DNA from 4 places in the Pseudomonas sp. GW821-FHT02A08 genome. Region 4 is predicted to be linked to each of the others. Evidence: predicted binding sites of a transcription regulator. Region 4 holds the regulator's gene; each other region holds the start of a gene.
The links. The regulator FliA, encoded in region 4, starts transcription of late flagellar genes. The targets are predictions, from matches to a motif close to CTAAAGTTTNNNNNNNNNNNGCCGNTAA.
Positions count from the first base shown of each region.

Region 1 (5,679 bases), on a different contig from region 4:
GCTACGCGGGCTATCTGTATTCGCTGGAGTACGCCCGCGAGCGTCCGCAGGGCCGCGTGCCGGACAGCAAGGACCCGAACACCGCGCCGGTGGCGATCATTCAGCACGCCGACGTCAAACGCATGCTGTTGACGCAAAAGGCCTACGTCGAAGGCTCGTTCGACCTCGGCCTGTACGCGGCGCGGCTGTTCGATGACACCACCACCCTTGCGACCGAAGCCGAACGCAAGCAGGCCCATGAACTGCTGGATTTGCTGACACCAATCGTCAAATCCTGGCCATCGGAGTTCTGCCTGAAGGCCAACGAACTGGCGATCCAGATCCTCGGCGGCCACGGCTACACCCGCGAATACCCGGTGGAGCAGTACTACCGCGACAACCGCCTGAACCCGATCCACGAAGGCACCCACGGCATTCAATCACTGGACCTGCTGGGCCGCAAACTGGCACAGAACGGCGGCGCCGGGCTCAAGCAGCTGATCCGCCTGATCGCCGACACCGCCGAACGCGCCCAGGCATTCGAGTCGCTGACGCCGCTGCGCGAACCGTTGGAGAAACTGGTGGCGCGCCTGCAAACCGTGACCATCGGTCTGCTGACCGATCTGGCCCAGGGCAAGGTCAACAGCAGCCTGGCGAACTCGGCACTGTACCTGAAGGTGTTCGGTCACACCGTGATCGGCTGGCGCTGGCTGGAACAGGCGATCCGCGCCGAGGCAGGCCTGGCCAAGGGCAATGCGGCGGATGTCGCCTTCTATAAAGGCAAGCTGCAGGCGGCGCGTTACTTCCTGACGTGGGAAGTGCCGGGCTGCCACCATGAACTGGCGATTCTTGAGGCGCGGGATGATGTTTGCCTGGGGATGCAGGATGAGTGGTTCTAGCCTCAAATACTTGTAGTGCTGCTTAGATCCATTCGCGAGCAAGCCCGCTCCCACAGATGAATGCATTTCAAATGTGGGAGCGGGCTTGCTCGCGAAGACGTCCGCGCAGACGCTACATCACCCCAGCTTGAACCCACCCATCTGCCGCGCCAGATCATCCGCCAACCGCTGCAACGTCTGGCAGTCCTCACGACAAGCCCTGACCTCCCCCGCCGTCGCCCGGGCCAGATCGGAAATGCCCTGCACGTTGCGATTGATTTCCTCGGTGACCGCCGATTGCTCTTCCGTCGCCGTCGCCACCTGATGGTTCATGTCGCTGATGCGCTCCACTTGCCCGGTAATCGCGGTCAACGAAGCCCCGGTACGCTGGCTCGACTCGACCCCCGTGCCCGTCGCGGCTTGCCCGGAATGCATCGACGACACCGCATTTTCCGCCCCCTGCTTGAGGCTACCGATCATCTGCTGGATTTCATCAGTTGACGCCTGCGTACGCCGCGCCAAAGTCCGCACTTCATCGGCTACCACGGCAAACCCACGCCCCATGTCCCCGGCCCGCGCCGCTTCGATAGCGGCGTTGAGCGCCAGCAAATTGGTCTGTTCGGAAATCCCGCGAATCACCGCTAGCACCTGATCGATGGACGCCACCTGATGGGCCAACTCACCCACAGCGCTGGCAGCGACACCGATTTCATCCGACATGCTTTCAATATGGCGGATCGAGCCACCCACCACTTCCCGTGCCTGCATCGCCTCATCCCGAGCCGTTTGCGACGCGACCGCCGCGTTGCCGGCATTCTGGGCGATTTCCTGAACGGTCAGGCCCATTTCATGGACTGCGGTGGCCACCATGTCGGTCATTTCCTGCTGGCGGCCGGAGCGTTCAGCGGTGTTATCCACAACCCGTGCAACCTGGCCGACAGCGGTGCGCAGTCGCTCGCTGGTGGTCAGCACTTCACCAATCATGTCGCGCTGGCTGTCGAGAAAGCGATTGAAACCACGAGCCAGATCGCCTAGCTCATCGGCTCGACTGGAATCTAACCGGTGGGTCAAATCTCCACCACCGCTACCGATGGCAACCAGTGCCGCTGTTACCTGACGAATCGGTCGTACCAACCCACGGGCCAGCAGCACCACCAGCAACAGGCACACCAGCGCTACGGCCAGGCCGATGCCGCTGCTCATCCACATGGCGCGGCGGGCTTCGGCGTAGATCTGCGATTGCGGCACTTCGGCCACCAGGGTCCAGCCGAGATCACGCAGCGGCAAGCTCAACGCCAGATAATCTTCGCCATCACGCACAAAACCACTTTGGGTGGCGTTATTTTGACCCATCACCGCTTGTGCCGCCGCATCGCCAATCTGCTCGTTCAAGGTGCGCTTGCCGCTCAATTGCGCCTCTGGGTGAACCTGGATCAAACCGTCGGAACGCACGAGATAGACCTTGCCGCGCTCCCCGAAGCTGAAATTGTGGATCAGCTCAGACAGCTCTTTCATGCTAAGGCCAAGCCCGGCAACACCCACGACTTTGCCGGCCTGCTCGACTTTGAAGTCGATGAACAGCGCCAATTCTCCGGTGGCCGTGTCGTTATCGATATTGAGGGTGCGCGGCTGGTTGCTGTCGAGAAACGAGTAGAACCAGGCGTCTTTCGGATTGGAACGACTGAGGGTCCGGTCCAGGCCTTTTTCGGTGAAGTAATGGTTGGACGCGGTGCCGACAATAATCGCGGTAAAGGCCTTGTGCTCGGCGCGGACGCCTTCGAGATAGGTAGAAAAGGTGCCGGCCCGGGCACCGTCTTCACCCCCGGCCAGCCAGTCGCGCACCATACTGTTGCTGGCGATGTCCTTGGCGGCGGTGAGGGGTTGAACGAGGATCCGCTCGATGTCGTTGCGCATCGCTTCGATGCTCGACGGCAAGGCTTGCTCGACCAGATAGCTCTGGGCGAGGCGGTTGACCACCAGGGTATAAATGCCAACCACGATCAGGATACTGACGAGCAGAGCGGTGCCCATGCTCAGGATCAACTGCCATTGAATACTGCGTCGCCAGAACTGCATGGAGCACCCCCAAAGAATAAGAGGCTGAAACACTGCAACAGCCGTGCCGATTGTATACAAGCCAACCGACAATCTATTCTTTGGTTGTGCGCAAAGCCGATCAGGCCTGATTGATCGTCTTGGAAATCACTTCAACCGTGGCGCTGACTTGCTCTTGGTAACGGTCGAGTTCGAGCTTGTGCTGTTTCTGCATTTCGATCTGCCGGGAGCACAGATTCATCGCCGCCAGCACCAGCAGTCGGTCACCGATCAGCGTCGGGTACTTCCTCTTGGTTTCGGCCAGGGCTGCCTTCAACATCATCGCGGCGTCCAGCAGGGTCTGTTCTTCCCCGGCCGGTGCCTTGATCGAATAGTCCTCCCCCAGGATCGAGACGACTTTTACCCCTGCGGCGTTGTAACTCATGCGCTGACAGGGCCTGCACTGACGCGCTCAACCAGGGCCTGGATGCGAGCCGCCGTAGCGCCTTGCTTCTCTTCCTGCTCCATCAGGCTCAGTTGCAGGCTTTCGTTTTCATCCTTGGCCTGGGCCAGTTCTGCGGTCAGGGTCTGGTTGGTGCCGAGCAACGTCTGGTTCTGTTGCACCAGGTCACTGACCAGTTGTTCCAATTGGCTTAGGGATGCTTCCAACATTTTGATTTTCCGGGCTTTTTCAAAGGGCGCGTACGATAAAGAAAAGTCACCCTGGATGCCAGGGTTATACAGGCGCAAAGCCTTGATTTTGCTGACGGGCAACCTTCCTCGCGAGTTTTAAAGACTGTGACAGGCCGATCTGGTTCCTGCACTTCGTCGCCATAAGGTGCAACCGGCTGAAACACGGGGGGCTCAAGACTTCAGCCAGGCGACCGATAAGTCATCCATACAGCAGCCTCAGCCCCGCACGGATGCGCTCTTTTTCGGTGAACGCCATGTCCCTTCGTAATATGAATATCGCCCCTCGGGCGTTCCTCAGCTTTGCGCTGATCGGCGGCTTGATGATGGTTCTGGGGGTGTTTGCCTTGAATCAGATGAGCAAGATCCGCGGCGCCGCCGAGAACATCACCAACAACAGTGTGCCGAGCATCAAGAGCCTGGACGAGTTCACCCAACTCACCTTGCGCCTGCGCGTGCTGTCCTACCGCTTGCTGGTGAACCGCGAGCCGGACGTGCAGCAGAAAACCATGGAACTGCTGGAAATGCGCAACCAACAGATTCGCGCCGCCCAGGCGACCTACGAAAAGCTGATCGCCAGCCCGCAGGAACGTGCGACCTACGATCAATACGTACAACTTCTGGGTCAGTACCGCCAGATCGAAGACCGGATGAAGACCCTGTCGCGCAACAATCAGGTCGATGAACTGCGCAGCTTGCTCAACACCGATTTGCTCAACAATTCCGAAGCGGTCAACACCGTGCTGAACCGGCTGCTGGAGATCAACACCCAGCAGAGCCACGACACCAACCAGCAGGCGGCGGATCAATACGATTCGGCATTCAACCTGGTGATCGTCCTGCTGGTGATCGCCACCGCCCTGACGCTGCTGCTCGCCTGGTTGCTCACCAACAGCATCACCCAACCGATCGCCAATGCCCTGGGCGCCGCCGAACAGATTGCCGAAGGCAACCTGACGCGCCCGATCACCGTTGACGGCCAGGATGAAGCCGGCCGTTTGCTGCTGGCCATGTCGAAGATGCAGGACAAACTGCGCGACACCCTGCAGCGGATTTCCGGCTCGGCCACGCAGTTGGCATCGGCTGCCGAAGAACTCAACAGCGTCACCGACGAAAGCGCCCGTGGCCTCACCCGGCAAAACAACGAGATTGAACAGGCCGCCACCGCAGTCAACGAAATGACCAGCGCCGTGGAAGAAGTCGCGCGCAACGCAGTCAGCACGTCCGAAGCCTCGAAGAACGCCACCACCTCCGCCGGCGACGGCCGTGACCTGGTGCAGGAAACCGTCAGCGCCATCGAACGCATGAGCGCCGATGTGCAGAGCACCGCGACCTTGATCGGCGACCTGGCCAACGAATCCCGCGACATCGGCAAGGTGCTGGACGTGATCCGTGGCCTGGCCGACCAGACCAACCTGCTGGCCTTGAACGCTGCCATCGAGGCCGCGCGCGCCGGTGAGGCCGGTCGTGGTTTTGCGGTGGTGGCCGACGAGGTACGCGCCCTGGCCCATCGCACCCAGCAGTCGACCAGCGAGATCGAACGCATGATCGGCAGCATCCAGAGCGGTACCGAGCACGCGGTGGATTCAATGCGCAACAGCACCGAACGCGCGGAATCGACCCTGAACATCGCCCGCGGTGCCGGGATGTCGCTGGACACCATCAACAGCGCCATCGTCGAAATCAACGAGCGCAACCTGGTGATCGCCAGCGCCGCTGAAGAACAGGCGCAGGTGGCCCGTGAAGTGGATCGCAACCTGGTGAACATCCGTGACCTGTCGGTGCAGTCGGCCACCGGGGCGAATCAGACGAGTGCGGCGAGCAATGAGCTGTCGCGCCTGGCGGTGGACCTGAACACTCTGGTTGGGCGGTTCAGCCTCTAACGGCCACGCCCCCTGTAGCAGCTGGCGAAGCCTGCGTTCGGCTGCGAAGCAGTCGTAAAATCCGAGTCCTCGAATCACCTGAAGCACCGCGGTGTCCGATTCAGCGACTGCTTCGCAGCCGAACGCAGGCTCCGCCAGCTGCTACAGGGATAGTGACCTGTCGGTGCAGTCGGCCACCGGGGCGAATCAGACGAGTGCGGCGAGCAATGAGCTGT
Region 1 covers NZ_JBWKWD010000004.1:76,702-82,380, forward strand. The annotation lists gene AC07W4_RS04580 (acyl-CoA dehydrogenase) at 1-878, shown strand, start outside; gene AC07W4_RS04585 (methyl-accepting chemotaxis protein) at 996-1,841, opposite strand; partial or broken gene AC07W4_RS04590 (HAMP domain-containing protein) at 1,860-2,933, opposite strand; gene AC07W4_RS04595 (cell division protein ZapA) at 3,034-3,336, opposite strand; gene AC07W4_RS04600 (hypothetical protein) at 3,333-3,563, opposite strand; gene AC07W4_RS04605 (methyl-accepting chemotaxis protein) at 3,839-5,464, shown strand.
Region 1: AC07W4_RS04605 (methyl-accepting chemotaxis protein) is a predicted target of FliA. The motif match lies at 3,755-3,782, and genes of this name have one in related genera.

Region 2 (5,679 bases), on a different contig from region 4:
CACTACAATAACCACCACATCAGACCAACCCCATAAACCCCTTGAGAACAGACAACCCGGCATGAGTACAGAACATGATAAAAAAACGAATCACCAACCCAATGACAATTATCGCGATATTCGCAGCGCTTTCTGAAACTTCGGCAGCCGTCTCTCTACCCTTCCTTGATCAGGAGGAAAAAGAACTCTACGTCTGGTTCCTGATCAGTTTTCCGTTCTATCTGCTTTTACTTTTTTTCGCGACACTCAACTTCAACTATAAATCACTTTATGCACCCTCAGATTTTGAAAAGGGAAAGCACTTCATGAAGGTCATGGATGATGTTGGGCGGGCGGAAAAAAAAGCGTGCGCCAAGCCGACTGAAAACCCCGCTCTGGAAACGTCAGCGAATGACTGGCAGCCCGCTCGCACGCCTTGTGGCGCACAGGCCCCGCCAACCGGGATCGGTCTGCAAACCACTGTCTCCGCTCAGCATCACCTTCAGTTACCGGAACCGGTAAAAGACCTGTACATCGTTGATGTACGCTGGATGAGCAAAGAGGTCGAGTTTGGAGCGCTGCTGGAGAAAATCCAGAGGCCACGGGAAAAGACGGCGTACGTGATTCTGTTCGTCACTTGTGCCGTTTCGGAGAAATTACTGAAAGCCAGTGCGCTTGTACATTCAAAGCAGGTCAGCAAGCACAGTGCCGCCTTTTATGTGACCTACAATCCGGACTCGCACAGGTTGTCGGTCATTGATCAGGCCGGGCTTCCGGCAAACAACAACCCATAGAACAGGCCATTGGAAGGATAAAAACAGGAAGTCATCAGCGCAAACGAAAACACCCGACCACGCAGTAACTGATGTCACACCCCGTTTTCAGGTACCTGACCCCGTCGAGGACGAGGTCAGGTATCCATCACGATTTCAAAGGTCTCAGAACAGCTTCCGGCCTTTGTTCGCCGCAATGCGCATGCGCAGGGCGTTGAGCTTGATGAAGCCCGCTGCATCCGCCTGGTTGTACGCGCCGCCATCTTCTTCGAAGGTAGCGATGTTGGCGTCGAACAGCGAGTCGTCGGACTTGCGGCCAGTGACGATCACATTGCCCTTGTACAGCTTCAGGCGCACAACGCCGTTCACGTTGACCTGGGACGCATCGATCATCTGTTGCAGCATCAGACGCTCAGGGCTCCACCAGTAGCCGGTGTAGATCAGGCTGGCGTACTTGGGCATCAGCTCGTCCTTGAGGTGAGCCACTTCGCGGTCCAGGGTGATCGATTCGATCGCACGGTGGGCGCGTAGCATGATGGTGCCACCAGGGGTTTCGTAGCAGCCACGGGACTTCATGCCCACGTAACGGTTCTCGACGATGTCGAGACGGCCGATACCGTGCTCGCCACCGATACGGTTCAAGGTCGCCAGTACGGTGGCCGGAGTCATTTCGACGCCGTCCAGCGCGACGATGTCGCCGTTGCGGTAGGTCAGTTCCAGGTACTGCGGCTTGTCTGGAGCGTTTTCCGGGGATACGGTCCAGCGCCACATGTCTTCTTCGTGCTCGGTCCAGGTGTCTTCCAGCACGCCGCCTTCATAGGAGATGTGCAGCAGGTTGGCATCCATGGAGTACGGGGACTTCTTCTTGCCGTGGCGCTCGATCGGGATTGCGTGCTTATCGGCGTAGTCCATCAGCTTTTCACGGGACAGCAGGTCCCACTCGCGCCACGGAGCGATCACTTTCACACCTGGCTTCAAGGCGTACGCACCGAGTTCGAAACGAACCTGGTCGTTACCCTTGCCGGTGGCGCCATGGGAAATGGCGTCAGCGCCGGTTTCGTTGGCGATTTCGATCAGGCGCTTGGCGATCAGCGGACGAGCGATGGAAGTACCCAGCAGGTACTCGCCTTCGTAAACGGTGTTGGCGCGGAACATCGGGAAAACGAAATCGCGCACGAACTCTTCGCGCAAGTCGTCGATGTAGATCTCTTTGACGCCCATGGCCTGAGCCTTGGCGCGTGCAGGTTCGACCTCTTCGCCCTGACCCAGGTCAGCGGTGAAGGTCACCACTTCACAGTTATAAGTATCCTGCAGCCACTTGAGGATCACCGAAGTGTCCAGGCCGCCGGAATACGCCAGAACGACCTTGTTTACGTCCGCCATGCCATCACTCCACGGGGTTCTACGGAAAGCCGGGAAGTCTACCGCTCATGCAGAATAATTTACAGTGGCGCGACAGCTTATGACGACGAAGCGACAGATTATGTCGAGGTAGCGACGATGACCAAATAGTCAGGAAGTTGCCGAAACGGCCGCCTTTGTCGCTTGCGGGGCGACTTGTTCCGCGGGTGCTCCGCGCTCCAGGCGTACCGCCACTCGACGGTTCTTCGCGCGGTTGGTGTTGTTGGTGTTAGGCGCCACCGGATAACGCTCGCCATGGAAACGCAGGGTGATTTGCGACTCCTGGATGCCATTGGCCTTGAAGAACTCCATCACTGCCAAGGCTCGGCGCCGCGACAGGTCGCGGTTGGTCAGGCGGTTGCCGCTGTTGTCGGAGTGACCGTCGAGTTCGATGTGATTGACCGTCGGATCGGCCTTCATGTACTCCAGCATCACCTGCAGTTTGGCTTTTGCGGCGCTGTCGAGTTCGATTCCGCCGCCGGGGAAACCGATTTCGGATTGCTTCACCTGTTCGAAATTCTGTGGCAACAGTTTCGCTACACACCCCTGATAGTCGGCAAACGCTTTGGCGAACCTGACCGGCAACAAGCGTACTTCCGACACCCGCCCATCCCCCGAGGAATGTCGAACGACCGGGCCGCGACCGTCCATCAGGCCACTGATCAGACGCCCGGCCTGAACCTGCGAGCTATTGAACAATACGTTGCCACTGCCGATTCTCACCGTGCCCAGGTTGATATCGTCACGGCCCGGTTGCCACGGCGCCGCAGCGGCCAGCAGCGTCGCCGAGCCACCGCCCATCATCGGGTTGTAGGCTTTCAGACGAAACGTCGCCTGCTCGCCGGCACGACGCACGAACTCGCCCGAACCGAAATCGGTGATCGGCTGAGTCAGGCGGCATTCGAACTTGTCGCCTTCTACCGTCCACTCAATGTTCTCCAGACGGGTCTGGAAAGTGAGCGCCATCGCCGGAAGGCTGGCAAACACACTGAGCAAGGCTAAATAACGCTGGCGCACGGGAGGCTCCACTGGCTTCTACAACAAAAAGACCGACACACACATGTTTACTGCATACCTGTTGGATATCGGGAGCTTCCTGCAAAACTTGATAGCGAGTGCCTGCAAGAGTCTTTTCCGGTAGCATTCCCTTGAGTTTGACCCGCCTGGAATCCCCTCATGTCCGACCGCCTGACCCTGCTGCGTCCCGACGACTGGCATATTCATCTTCGCGATGGTGCCGTGTTGACCAATACCGTCGCGGATGTCGCGCGCACCTTTGGTCGCGCCATCATCATGCCCAACCTGGTTCCTCCGGTGCGCACCGCGGCCGAAGCCGACGGCTATCGCCAGCGGATTCTCGCTGCCCGCCCGGCCGGCAGCCTGTTCGAGCCACTGATGGTCCTGTACCTGACCGACCGCACCCAGCCTGAAGAAATTCGCGAGGCCAAGGCCAGCGGATTCATTCACGCCGCCAAGCTGTACCCGGCCGGCGCGACCACCAACTCGGATTCTGGCGTCACCAGCATCGACAAGATCTTCCCTGCACTCGAGGCCATGGCCGAAGTCGGGATGCCGTTGTTGATCCACGGTGAAGTCACCCGAGGCGATGTCGACGTGTTCGACCGCGAAAAAATCTTCATCGACGAGCACATGCGTCGTGTGGTCGAGCGTTTCCCGACCCTCAAAGTGGTCTTCGAACACATCACCACCGCGGACGCCGTGCAGTTCGTCAACTCGGCTTCGGCCAACGTGGGCGCGACCATCACCGCGCACCACCTGCTGTACAACCGCAACCACATGCTGGTGGGCGGGATTCGGCCGCACTTCTATTGCCTGCCGATCCTCAAGCGCAATACCCACCAGGAAGCCCTGCTCGACGCCGCCACCAGCGGCAGCGAGAAGTTCTTCCTTGGTACCGACTCGGCTCCCCATGCCCAGCACGCCAAGGAAGCGGCCTGCGGTTGCGCCGGTTGCTACACCGCCTATGCGGCCATCGAGATGTACGCCGAAGCCTTCGAACAGCGTAATGCGCTGGACAAGCTCGAAGCCTTCGCCAGCGTCAACGGCCCGCGGTTCTATGGTCTGCCGGCCAACACCGATCGCATCACCCTGGTCCGAGAAGAATGGACCGCCCCGACCAGCCTGCCATTTGGCGAGCTGACCGTTATCCCGCTGCGCGCCGGTGAAAAACTGCGCTGGCGCCTGCTGGAGGAACACGCGTGAGTGAAGACCATTTCGACGACGAACTGGAAGGCAATGGCGGCGGAGGCGGCCCGCGTCATCCAATGGCGGCCAGGTTCCGTGGTTACCTGCCGGTTGTCGTCGACGTAGAGACCGGTGGCTTCAACTCGGCCACCGACGCTCTGCTGGAGATCGCCGCGACCACCATCGCCATGGATGAAAAGGGTTTTGTTTACCCGGATCACACCTACTTCTTCCGTGTCGAGCCGTTCGAAGGCGCGAACATCGAAGCGGCGGCCCTTGAGTTCACGGGGATCAAGCTCGATCACCCACTGCGCATGGCCGTGAGCGAAGAGTCTGCCCTGAACGATATCTTCCGCGGCGTACGCAAGGCCCTCAAGGCCAATGGCTGCAAACGGGCGATCCTGGTCGGGCATAACAGCAGCTTCGACCTGGGCTTCCTCAATGCGGCGGTTGCGCGGCTGGACATGAAGCGCAATCCGTTCCATCCGTTCTCCAGTTTCGATACCGCGACGCTCGCCGGCCTCGCTTACGGTCAGACCGTACTGGCCAAGGCTTGCCAGGCAGCGGACATCGACTTCGACGGTCGCGAGGCTCACTCGGCTCGCTATGACACCGAGAAGACGGCAGAGCTGTTCTGCGGCATCGTCAATCGCTGGAAACAAATGGGTGGCTGGGAAGACTTCAACGATTGATGGCACTCACGAATCAATGTGGGAGCGAGCTTGCTCGCGATGGTCGTTAACGATAACGCGGGCGTTCTGGTTCCCCGCGGTGTTCTTGAGTCCATCGCGAGCAAGCTCGCTCCTACAGGGATTTCAGTCGCAGATTTATTCCCGCCCATAAAAAAACCGGCCTCGATGGCCGGTTTTTTTGTACCTGCTTTTTATAGCTGGAGCGTGCGCCTTACAGAGCGGCAGCGTGCTCGGTCAGGTAAGCCGCAACGCCTTCTGGCGAAGCGTTCATGCCTTTGTCGCCTTTTTTCCAGTTGGCAGGGCAGACTTCGCCGTGCTCTTCGTGGAATTGCAGAGCGTCGACCAGACGCAGCAGCTCTTCCATGTTACGGCCCAGCGGCAGGTCGTTGATGATCTGCGAACGGACAACGCCTTTGTCGTCGATCAGGAACGCGCCACGGAACGCAACGCCGTCAGCGGACTGAACGTCGTAGGCCTTCATGATGTCCTGCTTGATGTCGGCAGCCATGGTGTAGCGAACTTCGCCGATGCCGCCGTTGTTGACCGGGGTGTTGCGCCAGGCGTTGTGGGTGAAGTGCGAGTCGATCGACACAGCGACCACTTCAACGTTACGTGCCTTGAACTCGGAC
Region 2 covers NZ_JBWKWD010000006.1:167,570-173,248, forward strand. The annotation lists gene AC07W4_RS06940 (hypothetical protein) at 75-773, shown strand; gene AC07W4_RS06945 (argininosuccinate synthase) at 918-2,135, opposite strand; gene AC07W4_RS06950 (flagellar protein MotY) at 2,265-3,170, opposite strand; gene pyrC (dihydroorotase) at 3,330-4,376, shown strand; gene rnt (ribonuclease T) at 4,373-5,050, shown strand; gene AC07W4_RS06965 (peroxiredoxin) at 5,262-5,679, opposite strand, start outside.
Region 2: AC07W4_RS06950 (flagellar protein MotY) is a predicted target of FliA. The motif match lies at 3,236-3,263, and genes of this name have one in related genera.

Region 3 (5,679 bases), on a different contig from region 4:
CGCGCTTGAGTGTCATGGCCTGCCCGGGCCCCGCGCCCCAGACGAATTCGCTGGTCGGGATGATGCCGTCATCCGCCACATCCATGCCGAATGAGTCTTCGCTGAAGCGCACGATGTATTGGCCGGTCTTGCGGTTCAGGCCGACAAAACCTTTGAGTTGGTCGGCCGCCTGGCAGATGAGCTGGGAAGTGATGCGCATGGTAAACCCCGCAATGGTGATCGTTGGTTTGCACGCAGGGCCTGCGTTTCCCTCTGCCGGGGAAATTGCAGGGCCCCAGCGTACTGCAAACGGGCGCACAAAAGTGCTGACGAAAATCAGCTTTAGACAGGTTTATGTCGGTCTGGCGATAGCGCCTGCAAAGATGAATTGTTAAAAGGGACCGCTCACTTATTGCGAAAGGATCTCGACCATGCCCGCAACCTTTACCAAAAGCGCCCTGTTACTGAGCCTGTTGCTCGGTCTCGGCCACGCACAGGCCGCCAGCGAACCGAGCCCCTCGGCACTGGCGACCCGCTTGGGCATTGCGCATCCAGCGGTGATCGCCCACCGTGGCGCATCTTTCGACGCGCCGGAATCCACCGCCGCCGCCTACAAGACGGCCCGCGACCTGGGCGCCGACTACCTGGAACTGGATCTGCAGCGCAGCAAGGATGGCGTGCTGTTTGCCCTGCACGACAACAATCTGCAACGCACCACCGACGTCGCTACAAAATTCCCCGAGCGCAAGGACAGCCCCGCCACTGCGTTCACCATGGCCGAACTGAAAACCCTGGACGCCGGCAGCTGGTTCAATGCCGCGTACCCGGATCGCGCGCGTCCGGCCTTCGCGGGCCTGAAGATTCTGACCCTTGATGAAATCATCGACATCGCCGAGGGCAACAGCTTGCACAAGCCCGGCCTGTACATCGAGACCAAGGAGCCCAAGCAGTTCCCCGGCATCGAACGCGACCTCAAGGAAAAACTTCAGGACCGGGGCTGGCTGAGCCCGACCGCATCGAAACCGGCAAAAAGCGAGCTTGCGGTTGGCCAGGGCAAAGGCAAGGTGGTCCTGCAGACCTTCGAGAAGAGCAGCCTCGAACTGCTGCAAATGGAAATGCCGAAGGTGCCGAAGATCCTGCTGCTGTGGGTCGGTGAAGGCAGTATCGAACCCAAATCCAAGGTGACATTTGCCGATTCCGGCGAAAAGGATAAAGCCGCTTACTACGCCAAACAGCAACCGAAGGACAAAGCCGAATTCCAGAACTGGGTCGACTACGCCAAGGCCCAGGGCGCCATCGGCACCGGCCCGTCCGCCGCACTGACCCAGGGTGGCGACCAGAGCTACTCGGACCTGGTGCAACCCTGGATGAACCAGTACACCCACGACCAGGGCCTGCTGGTGCACGTCTACACCATCGACGATGCGGTGGACTACCGCAAAGTCATGGACGCCGGTGTCGACGGCATCTTCACCAACCGCGCCAGTGAGTTGTTGAAGTTCTACAAACGCCCGGCGTCGGCGAGTGTGGCGCAGGTGCTACAGAACAACGGCTACTGACCCAGAGTCGCGCAAAACCCTGTGGGTTGATGCAGGGCATGACGGCGGTTTTAAGGGTGGCTTAAGTTACAAAAGCTAACCTGATCTCACTTGAACAGATCACCCAAGGAAAGAAGCCCATGAAGACTCTGACTGCTTTGTTTACCGCTGCAACCCTGACCCTCACTGCCGGTCTGGCCCAGGCCGACGTGCGCGTGGATGAGATCCCGCAACTGGTCAAGGACGGCAAGATCAAGCCCCTGGAAGATCTGAACAAGATCGCTCTGGATCTGCATCCAGGCGCAACGATCATCAAAACCGAGCTGGATAACCATTTCAATGGTTACGAGTATGAGATCGAACTGCGCGACGCCAGGAACGTCGAGTGGGATGTGGACATCGATGCCTCTAACGGCAAGGTCCTGAAAAACAAGCAAGACACGTAATCACGACACCCACAAAGGCCGCACGCTCTGACGATCGTGCGGCTTTTTTGCGTTTAAGCGCTCAGGCGCGCCGTCACCTCGTTCAACTGCCCCGACAAGCCGTGCAGGTTGGTACTGGCTGCTTCAGTGCGCTGCACGTTGTCCAGGTTGGTGCTGGCGATGCTGGTGATCTCGGTGAGGTTGCGCGAGATGTCTTCGGCCACCGAGGTCTGCTCTTCGGCGGCAGTGGCGATCTGGCGGTTCATGTCGCGGATGGCTTCCACGGCCAGGGTGATGCGTTCGAGCATGGCGCCGGCCTCGGTCACTTGCTGCACGCTTTGTTCGCTGCGTGACTGACCGCTTTCAATCGCCTGGGCCGCTTCAATTGCACCGGTCTGCACGGTCTGGATGATCTGGTTGATCTCGATGATCGACGCCGCCGTACGCTGGGCCAGGCTGCGCACTTCATCGGCCACCACCGCGAATCCGCGTCCGGCCTCACCGGCGCGGGCCGCTTCGATGGCTGCGTTGAGTGCCAGCAGGTTGGTCTGTTCGGCGATGCCGCGAATCACTTCCAGGACCTTGCCGATGCGCCCGCTGTCGGTTTCCAGTTGGCGGATGACCGTGGCGGTGTTGGCGATTTCGCCGCGCATCCGGGTGATGGTGTGGATGGTGCCCTGCATGACTTTTTCGCCCTGCTGGGCGGACTGGTCGGCATCGTCGGCGGCCCGCGCCGCTTCGGCGGCATGTCGGGCGACTTCCTGTGCCGTAGCGGACATTTCGTTCATCGCCGTGGCCACCTGATCGGTGCGGTTGAACTGCTCGTTGGTACCGCCAGCCATTATGGTGGCGATCGCGTTCAACTCACCACTGGCGCTGTCCAGGTCCGACGCGCTGCGCTGCAAACGACTGAAGGTTTCGGCGAGGAAATCGCGCAGGGTGTTGGCGGCCATCGCCAGTTTACCCAACTCGTCCTGACGGGTGCTGGCCACGCGTTCGGCAATACGACCCTGGCTGAGTTGCGCCACGTATTCGATCAGTTTGCGGATCGGCTCGACCAGGTTGCGGTTGACCAGCCACAGGCTCAGCAGGCCGATCAGCCCCCCCGAAACCAGCATCACGACCAGCCCCAGCAACACCGTGCGATCGGCACTGGCGCTGATCCGTGTCGATTGCTCGGCACCCTGCTTGCGCAACTCGCTGACCAGTTCGCTCATCTGATCGCTGGCCGCGCGGTCCACGCCCTTGACCGCCGCGTCGCCCGCCGTCGGGTCACCACCGGCGGCCACGAACGCGTCCCGGCCCTTCTGATAGGCCGCGCCCAACTGGCGATGTTCATCACGCAAGCGCTCGATGCGGCTCTTGAGTTGCGGCTCGATGCCCTTCTGCGCGGCCAGTTCGCCGAGGATGTTTTGCACATCGCGCTGACGCGCCTCGAATTGCCCCCAGTACTTGCTCAGGTCCGCCGGTTGCTTGCCGCGCAGCAGGACGTTTTTCCACTCCTGCACCTGCACCTTGAATTGCAGGTTGGCTTCATCGATCAATTGCGAAGTATGCAGCGGGCCTTCGATCAGATTGGCGTAGCTCTGCACGCCGCTGGACAGGAAGTGAAAGCACGCCAGGGCGATCAACAGCATCGCCAGCAGGCTGCCGCTCAGCAGGGCGAGAATTTGTGCTCTCAGGGACTTTTGCAAAAGCATCGCAGGGTACTCATGACAGGAATGAGGCACGCCCGTTAAGGCGTGAAAATTGTCCGGACATCCCTGTCTGCGGTCCCGGCCAATGCCGGCGGCGCGCAACTCAACCCAAGCGTGATCGGCGTGTCAGAGCAGTTCTTGAGAGAATCCCGACCGCCGGTAGAACAATCGTTTGCGCTAACTTTATCGTCACAAAACCGACATCTGCCCTTGCGATGATGCGGCTCAAGTGAACCTGTAAACCAGCCATAACCCGTCCTGTAGCAGCTGGCGAAGCCTGCGTTCGGCTGCGCAGCAGTCGTCAACTTGAACACGCGGTCTTCCAATGGAAATGCATTGCCTGATATCACGACTGCTGCGCAGCCGAACGCAGGCTTCGCCAGCTGCTACACAAGAGCGATAGAGCCCTCCCCTTGCGAGTCCTCATGAACCACAGCATCGATCAAAGCCATCGCGATACGGATCTGTTCGGCCTGCTTTACGGTTTCAGTTTTCGCCCCGGTGAGGCCGGTCGGGAAATCAATTCCGCCGAGGCCTTGCAGTACCTGCAACAGCCGGAAAGCGACGAGCAGTTTCTCTGGCTGCACCTGAACCTGGCCCACGCCGCGTGCGAGCGCTGGATGAAGAGCCATCTGGAGTTGCCCGAAGAATTTTTCGAAGCGCTGCACGAAGGCTCGCGCTCGACGCGCATCGAGCATGTCGACTCCGCGTTGCTGGCGGTGGTCAACGATGTGGTGTTCAACCTCAGCAACATGGTCTCCTCGGATGTCTCGACCCTGTGGGTGTGCGCCCGCAGTCAATTGATCATCAGCGCCCGCCTGCAACCGCTGCACTCGGTGGACAAATTGCGCTCGTCGGTGAAGGCCCGGGAGTGCTTTCGCTCCCCGCTGGAGTTGCTGGTGCATCTGCTGCGCGACCAGGGTGAGGTGCTGACCCAGATCGTGCGCAAGACCAGCCAGAGCGTGGACCAGATCGAAGACGAATTGCTCTCCTCGCGGCTGTCGACCAACCGCGCTGAACTGGGCGCCAATCGCCGGGTGCTGGTGCGATTGCAACGGCTGCTGGCGCTGGAGCCGGGCTCGTTGCTGCGCCTGCTCAACCGGCCGCCGCAATGGCTGCAAAAGGAAGACGTGAAGGAGTTGCGCAAATCCACCGAGGAGTTTGCGCTGATCATCAACGACCTCACGGCGCTGGGTGAGCGGATCAAGCTGTTGCAGGAAGAGATCGCCGCCAACATCAACGAACAGACCAACCGCACGCTGTTCACCCTGACGGTGGTGACAGTGCTGGCGCTGCCGATCAACATCATCGCCGGTTTCTTCGGCATGAACGTCGGCGGCATTCCGCTGGCCGAGGATCCGGAGGGTTTCTGGATTCTGGTGGCGCTGGTCGCGACCTTTACCGTGATCGCCGGGCGCTGGGCGTTTCGCAAACAGCAGGATTATTGACGTCTGCCAACCCCTGTGGCGAGGGAGCAAGCGCCCTCGCCACAAAAACGGTACTCAGCAAACCTCGCGAGTCACCAGCATCCGCTCCCGAACCACGTCATACGCCCAGTGGTAGACGTAGGTGTAGGGCAGGAAGAACAGCAACACGCCGATATCCAGCACGAACGCTTGCCACAGGCTGACATTCAGCCACCAGGCGATCAGCGGTACGCCCAGGGCCACCAGTCCGCCTTCGAACAACAGCGCATGCACCACGCGGACCCAGGCGTTGTGTGCGATGGCAAAGCGCTTGAGCAGCCGATCGAACAGACCGTTGAAGACCACGTTCCAGGCCAGGGCCAGGCCGGCAATGAGGACGGTGACCATGCCCATTTCCAGCATCGGTTTCTTCATGATCCAGGCCAGCAACGGGGTACAGATCAAGATGGCCAGCAGTTCGAAGCCGATGGCTTGAAAAATACGTTCAGTAATGGATTTGTTGGCGCTCATGGCCGAACTCCCTTGAGTGACTGTGTGGTTGCCATGATCCGTCATCACGCCGATACTTCATAACCAATAACCATCGATCAAGGCGATAGTTCATGGCCTCTCA
Region 3 covers NZ_JBWKWD010000049.1:12,623-18,301, reverse strand. The annotation lists gene AC07W4_RS25275 (DUF2025 family protein) at 1-199, opposite strand, end outside; gene AC07W4_RS25270 (glycerophosphodiester phosphodiesterase) at 411-1,538, shown strand; gene AC07W4_RS25265 (PepSY domain-containing protein) at 1,658-1,963, shown strand; gene AC07W4_RS25260 (methyl-accepting chemotaxis protein) at 2,017-3,642, opposite strand; gene AC07W4_RS25255 (transporter) at 4,065-5,087, shown strand; gene AC07W4_RS25250 (multidrug/biocide efflux PACE transporter) at 5,142-5,576, opposite strand; gene AC07W4_RS25245 (LysR family transcriptional regulator) at 5,669-5,679, shown strand, end outside.
Region 3: AC07W4_RS25260 (methyl-accepting chemotaxis protein) is a predicted target of FliA. The motif match lies at 3,755-3,782, and genes of this name have one in related genera.

Region 4 (5,679 bases):
GGCCTGTTGATCCTGTTCATCAACCTGATCGGCGGCATGGCGGTCGGCATCTTCCAGCACGGCATGACCTTCGGCGACGCCGGCAAGGTGTATGCGCTGTTGACCATCGGTGACGGTTTGGTGGCGCAATTGCCATCACTGTTGTTATCGACAGCAGCGGCGATCATGGTGACCCGTGCGTCCGGTTCGGAAGACATGGGCAAGCAAATCAATCGCCAGATGTTCGCCTCGCCCAAGGCGCTGGCGGTGGCAGCCGGTTTGATGGCGGTCATGGGCCTGGTGCCCGGCATGCCGCACTTCTCGTTCCTGAGCATGGCGGCCCTGGCGGCCGGTGGCGCTTACCTGTTCTGGAAAAAGCAGAACGTCGCCAAGGTGCAGGCTCTGCAAGAGGTCAAGCGCCAGCAGGAGTTGCTACCGTCGCCGGCCCGCGCCCAGGAAACCAAGGAGCTTGGCTGGGATGACGTGACACCGATCGACATGATCGGCCTGGAAGTGGGTTATCGCCTGATTCCATTGGTGGATCGTAACCAGGGCGGCCAGTTGCTGGCGCGGATCAAGGGCGTGCGCAAGAAGCTGTCCCAGGATCTGGGCTTCCTGATGCCCACGGTGCATATTCGCGACAACCTCGACCTGGCGCCAAGTGCCTATCGCCTGACCCTCATGGGGGTGATCCTGGCCGAAGCGGAGATCTACCCGGATCGCGAGTTGGCGATCAACCCGGGGCAGGTCTACGGCACGCTCAACGGCATTACCGCCAAAGATCCGGCTTTCGGCCTGGAGGCGGTCTGGATCGAAATCAGCCAGCGCGCCCAGGCGCAATCCCTCGGTTATACGGTGGTGGATGCCAGTACAGTAGTGGCTACCCACCTGAACCAGATACTCTACAAGCATTCCAGTGAACTGATCGGTCACGAAGAAGTACAGCAACTCATGCAATTGCTGGCCAAAAGCTCGCCAAAACTGGCCGAGGAGCTGGTGCCGGGTGTGGTTTCGCTGTCGCAACTGCTCAAGGTGCTGCAAGCGCTGTTGGCCGAACAAGTGCCTGTGCGCGATATCCGCAGCATTGCCGAGGCGATCGCCAACAATGCCGCCAAGAGTCAAGATACCGCCGCGCTGGTGGCTGCCGTGCGGGTTGGCGTATCCCGCGCAATCGTCCAAAGCATTGTAGGCACTGAGTCGGAGCTGCCAGTCATCACGCTGGAGCCAAGGTTGGAACAGATATTGCTCAATAGTCTGCAAAAGGCAGGACAAGGCTCGGAAGAGGGCGTTCTGCTGGAGCCAAGCATGGCCGAGAAACTGCAACGTTCGTTGATCGACGCGGCGCAGCGTCAGGAGATGCAAGGTCAGCCGGTGATTCTGCTGGTGGCCGGTCCGGTTCGCGCGATGCTCTCGCGATTCGGCCGGCTCGCAGTCCCGGGTTTGCACGTGTTGGCTTACCAGGAAATTCCTGACAACAAGCAAGTGACCATCGTTGCGACAGTAGGGCCCAACGGCTGAGGTAGTGGTTTATGCAAGTTAAGCGTTTTTTCGCCGCCGATATGCGTCAGGCCATGAAGCTGGTTCGCGATGAGCTGGGCGCTGATGCCGCCATCATTGGCAACCGCCGGATCGCCGGGGGTGTCGAACTGACGGCTGCGCTGGATTACAAGCTGTCGGCGCTGGCGCCGCGGGTTCCGAACATGGAGCTCGAAGACGAGCTGCGCAAGACTCAGTCGCGGATCGTCACCGCCCAGGCCGAGTTGAGCCTGCGTGGCGATGGCGAGAGCGACAATGCAACCAATCGCCAGTTGTTCGCCGGCTTGCCGTTGACCGCCGCCGAGCCGCTGATCGAACCGACCTGCGCCGAACCCCGTCGCCCCGCGCCAGCCGCTGCGCCAGCGTCCGGTGGCGTGGATCCACGTGCGTTCGACTCAATGCGTTTCGAACTCAACAGCCTGCGCGAACTCATGGAAGTCCAACTCGGCTCCCTGGCCTGGAATCAGCTGCAAGGCAGCCGTCCCGACCAGGCCAACCTCTGGCGTCGCCTGCAACGCATCGGCCTGAGCGGCCCGCTGTCGCGCGACCTGCTGGCGATGATCAGCGAAATCGAAGAGCCTCGTCAGGCCTGGCGCATGTTGCTGGCGTACCTGGCGCGCATGATCGTTACGCCGCAAGTCGAGCCGCTGGAAGAGGGCGGTGTGATTGCCATGGTCGGCCCTGCCGGCATGGGCAAGACCACCACCCTGGCCAAGCTGGCCGCCCGCTACGTGCTCAAGTACGGCGCGCAGAACATTGCGCTGGTGAGCATGGACAGCTTCCGCATCGGTGCCCAGGAACAACTCAAGACCCTGGGGCGCATTCTCAATGTGCCGGTGACCCACGTCGATCCGGGCCAGTCCCTGGTGCAGGCGCTGGAGCCATTGCTGCGCAAGCGCGTGGTGCTGATCGATACCGCCGGCCTGCAGGCCAGCGATCCGGCCCTGCGCATGCAGCTCGAAAGCCTGGCCGGTCGTGGCATCCGCTCGAAAAATTATCTGGTCCTGGCAACCACCAGCCAGAAACAGGTTCTAACGGCCGCTTATCACAGTTACAAGCGTTGTGGGCTCGCAGGCTGCATCCTGACTAAACTGGATGAAACGGCAAGTCTGGGTGAGGTGTTGAGTCTTGCCATCAGTCATGAACTGCCGGTGGCTTACCTGACCGATGGCCCGCGGATCCCGGATGATTTGCATCTGCCGCGCCGTCATCAATTGGTCAGCCGCGCCGTGAGCGTGCAAATGCAGGAAGAACCCAGCGAAGAAGCCATGGCTGACATGTTCGCTGACATCTACCACAGCCCGACCAAGCAGGTTGGCTGAGGTATTAATGAACAGTTTTTGTACCTACATCGATGGTCTGCCATGCATTGTTCCGTTTGTGAACGCGCAGCCAGTAATGTGGCCTCCGTCTATGCAAGACAAGGTAAAGAAATAACATGGGCAGCATGCATCCCGTACAGGTGATCGCGGTGACCGGCGGCAAAGGTGGCGTCGGGAAAACTAATGTGTCAGTGAACTTGTCCCTGGCTTTGGCCGAGCTTGGCCGGCGCGTCATGCTGTTGGACGCGGACCTTGGACTGGCGAACGTCGACGTTCTGCTGGGCCTGACACCCAAACGTACCCTGGCCGACGTGATCGAAGGCCGCTGCGAACTGCGCGATGTATTGCTGCAGGGCCCCGGCGGCATCCGTATCGTTCCGGCCGCATCCGGCACTCAGAGCATGGTGCATCTGAGCCCCGCGCAACACGCCGGCCTGATCCAGGCCTTCAGTGATATCGGCGACAACCTCGACGTATTGGTGATCGACACCGCCGCGGGCATTGGTGACTCGGTAGTCAGTTTCGTTCGCGCAGCCCAGGAAGTGCTGCTGGTGGTGTGCGACGAGCCGACCTCGATTACCGACGCCTACGCCTTGATCAAGTTGCTGAACCGCGACTACGGCATGAACCGCTTCCGCGTCCTGGCCAACATGGCCCAGAGCCCGCAGGAAGGACGCAACCTGTTCGCCAAGTTGACCAAGGTCACGGATCGCTTCCTCGATGTCGCCCTACAATACGTCGGCGCGGTGCCCTACGACGAAAGCGTGCGCAAGGCCGTGCAGAAGCAGCGCGCGGTCTACGAGGCCTTCCCGCGTTCCAAGTGCTCGCTGGCGTTCAAGGCCATCGCGCAGAAGGTCGATACCTGGCCGCTGCCTGCCAACCCGCGCGGGCACCTGGAGTTTTTCGTCGAGCGGCTCGTGCAGCAGACAGCAGGACCTGTTCTATGACAGCCAGCGGCTACAACCTCTACAAGAAGTCGGCACGCGATGCGCAGTACGAGCTGATCGAGCGTTACGCGCCGCTGGTTAAACGCATTGCCTACCACTTGCTGGCGCGTTTGCCGGCCAGTGTCCAGGTCGAAGACCTGATCCAGGCCGGGATGATCGGCCTGCTTGAAGTGTCGACCAAATATGACGCCAGCAAAGGCGCCAGTTTCGAAACGTACGCGGGCATACGAATCCGCGGCGCCATGCTCGATGAGGTGCGCAAGGGGGACTGGGCACCACGTTCGGTCCATCGCAACACGCGCATGGTCAGCGATGCCATTCGCTCGATTGAAGCTAAAACCGGCCGAGACGCTAAAGATCACGAAGTTGCGGCCGAACTCCAATTGAGTCTCGATGATTACTACGGGATTTTGAACGACACCCTGGGCAGCCGGCTGTTCAGTTTCGACGACCTGTTGCAGGACGGCGAACACGAAGGGCTGCACGAGGATGGCGCGAGTGCTCATATTGAGCCGTCACGCGACCTGGAAGATGAACGCTTCCAGGCTGCGCTGGCGGATGCGATTGCCAATTTGCCGGAGCGTGAGCGACTGGTGTTGGCGCTGTACTACGACGAAGAGTTGAACCTCAAGGAAATCGGTGAGGTCCTGGGGGTCAGCGAATCGCGGGTCAGCCAGTTACACAGCCAGTGCGCGGCCCGTTTGCGGGGGCGTTTGGGGGAGTGGCGAGCGCGCTGAAGGCAGTGTGGGGACACTGCGAACGAGGCTGGTGTGGTGTTGAACTGCACCGGTCTCGATCTGTTGTGCTCCAGACAGTCATTGAGTGCTTTGCCGGATTGATTGAAATGGCGCGTCCAGGTGCTGGACGCGTTTAAGACTGCTTGGAGGTCGAATTGGACAAGAACATGAAAATCCTCATCGTTGATGACTTCTCAACGATGCGGCGGATCATCAAGAACCTGCTGCGTGACCTTGGGTTCACCAACACCGTCGAGGCCGACGATGGCACTACCGCCATTCCGGTGCTCAACAGCGGAAGCATCGACTTTCTGGTAACGGACTGGAACATGCCTGGCATGACCGGTATCGATCTGCTGCGCCACGTGCGTGCCGATGAAAAGCTCAAGCACCTGCCGGTGCTGATGGTGACCGCTGAAGCCAAGCGCGAGCAAATCATCGAAGCGGCCCAGGCCGGCGTTAACGGCTATGTGGTCAAACCCTTCACGGCCCAGGCGTTGAAAGAAAAAATCGAGAAGATTTTCGAACGCATCGGTTGATGAATGCGCCACGGGGGAGCTATGGGCAATAACGAAACTTCATTGGGCGACTTTGAGTCGACCCTGAAAAAACACGCCGTCGAATTGGTTGAGAGCCTTGAAAAAGGCAAGTTCGGCGACGCGGTGCAATTGATCCATGAGCTCAACCAGACCCGTGACCGTGGCCTGTATCAGGAAGTGGGCAAGCTCACTCGCGAACTGCATAGCGCGATCGTCAATTTCCAGATTGACCCGCACATGCCGCAAGCCGAAGAAGTGTCGCAGATCACCGACGCCACCGAGCGCCTGGGGTATGTGGTCAAGCTGACCGAGGCTGCGGCCAATCGCACCATGGATCTGGTGGAAAGTGCCACGCCGCTGGTCAATGGCCTGGCCGATGAAGCCAAGGTGTTGAGCGCGGACTGGGGGCGTTTCATGCGTCGCGAAGTCGGCGCCGAAGAGTTTCGTGAACTGGCCCGGCGGGTCGACGGGTTCCTGACGCGCAGCGGCACGGACAATCGCGCGGTGTCGGGCAACCTCAACGACATCCTGCTCGCCCAGGATTACCAGGACCTCACAGGCCAGGTGATCAAGCGTGTGACCCAGTTGGTCACCGAAGTTGAAAGCAACCTGCTCAAGC
Region 4 covers NZ_JBWKWD010000017.1:56,028-61,706, reverse strand. The annotation lists gene flhA (flagellar biosynthesis protein FlhA) at 1-1,497, shown strand, start outside; gene flhF (flagellar biosynthesis GTPase FlhF) at 1,509-2,837, shown strand; gene fleN (flagellar synthesis regulator FleN) at 2,954-3,784, shown strand; gene fliA (RNA polymerase sigma factor FliA) at 3,781-4,521, shown strand; gene AC07W4_RS14165 (chemotaxis response regulator CheY) at 4,689-5,060, shown strand; gene AC07W4_RS14160 (protein phosphatase CheZ) at 5,082-5,679, shown strand, end outside.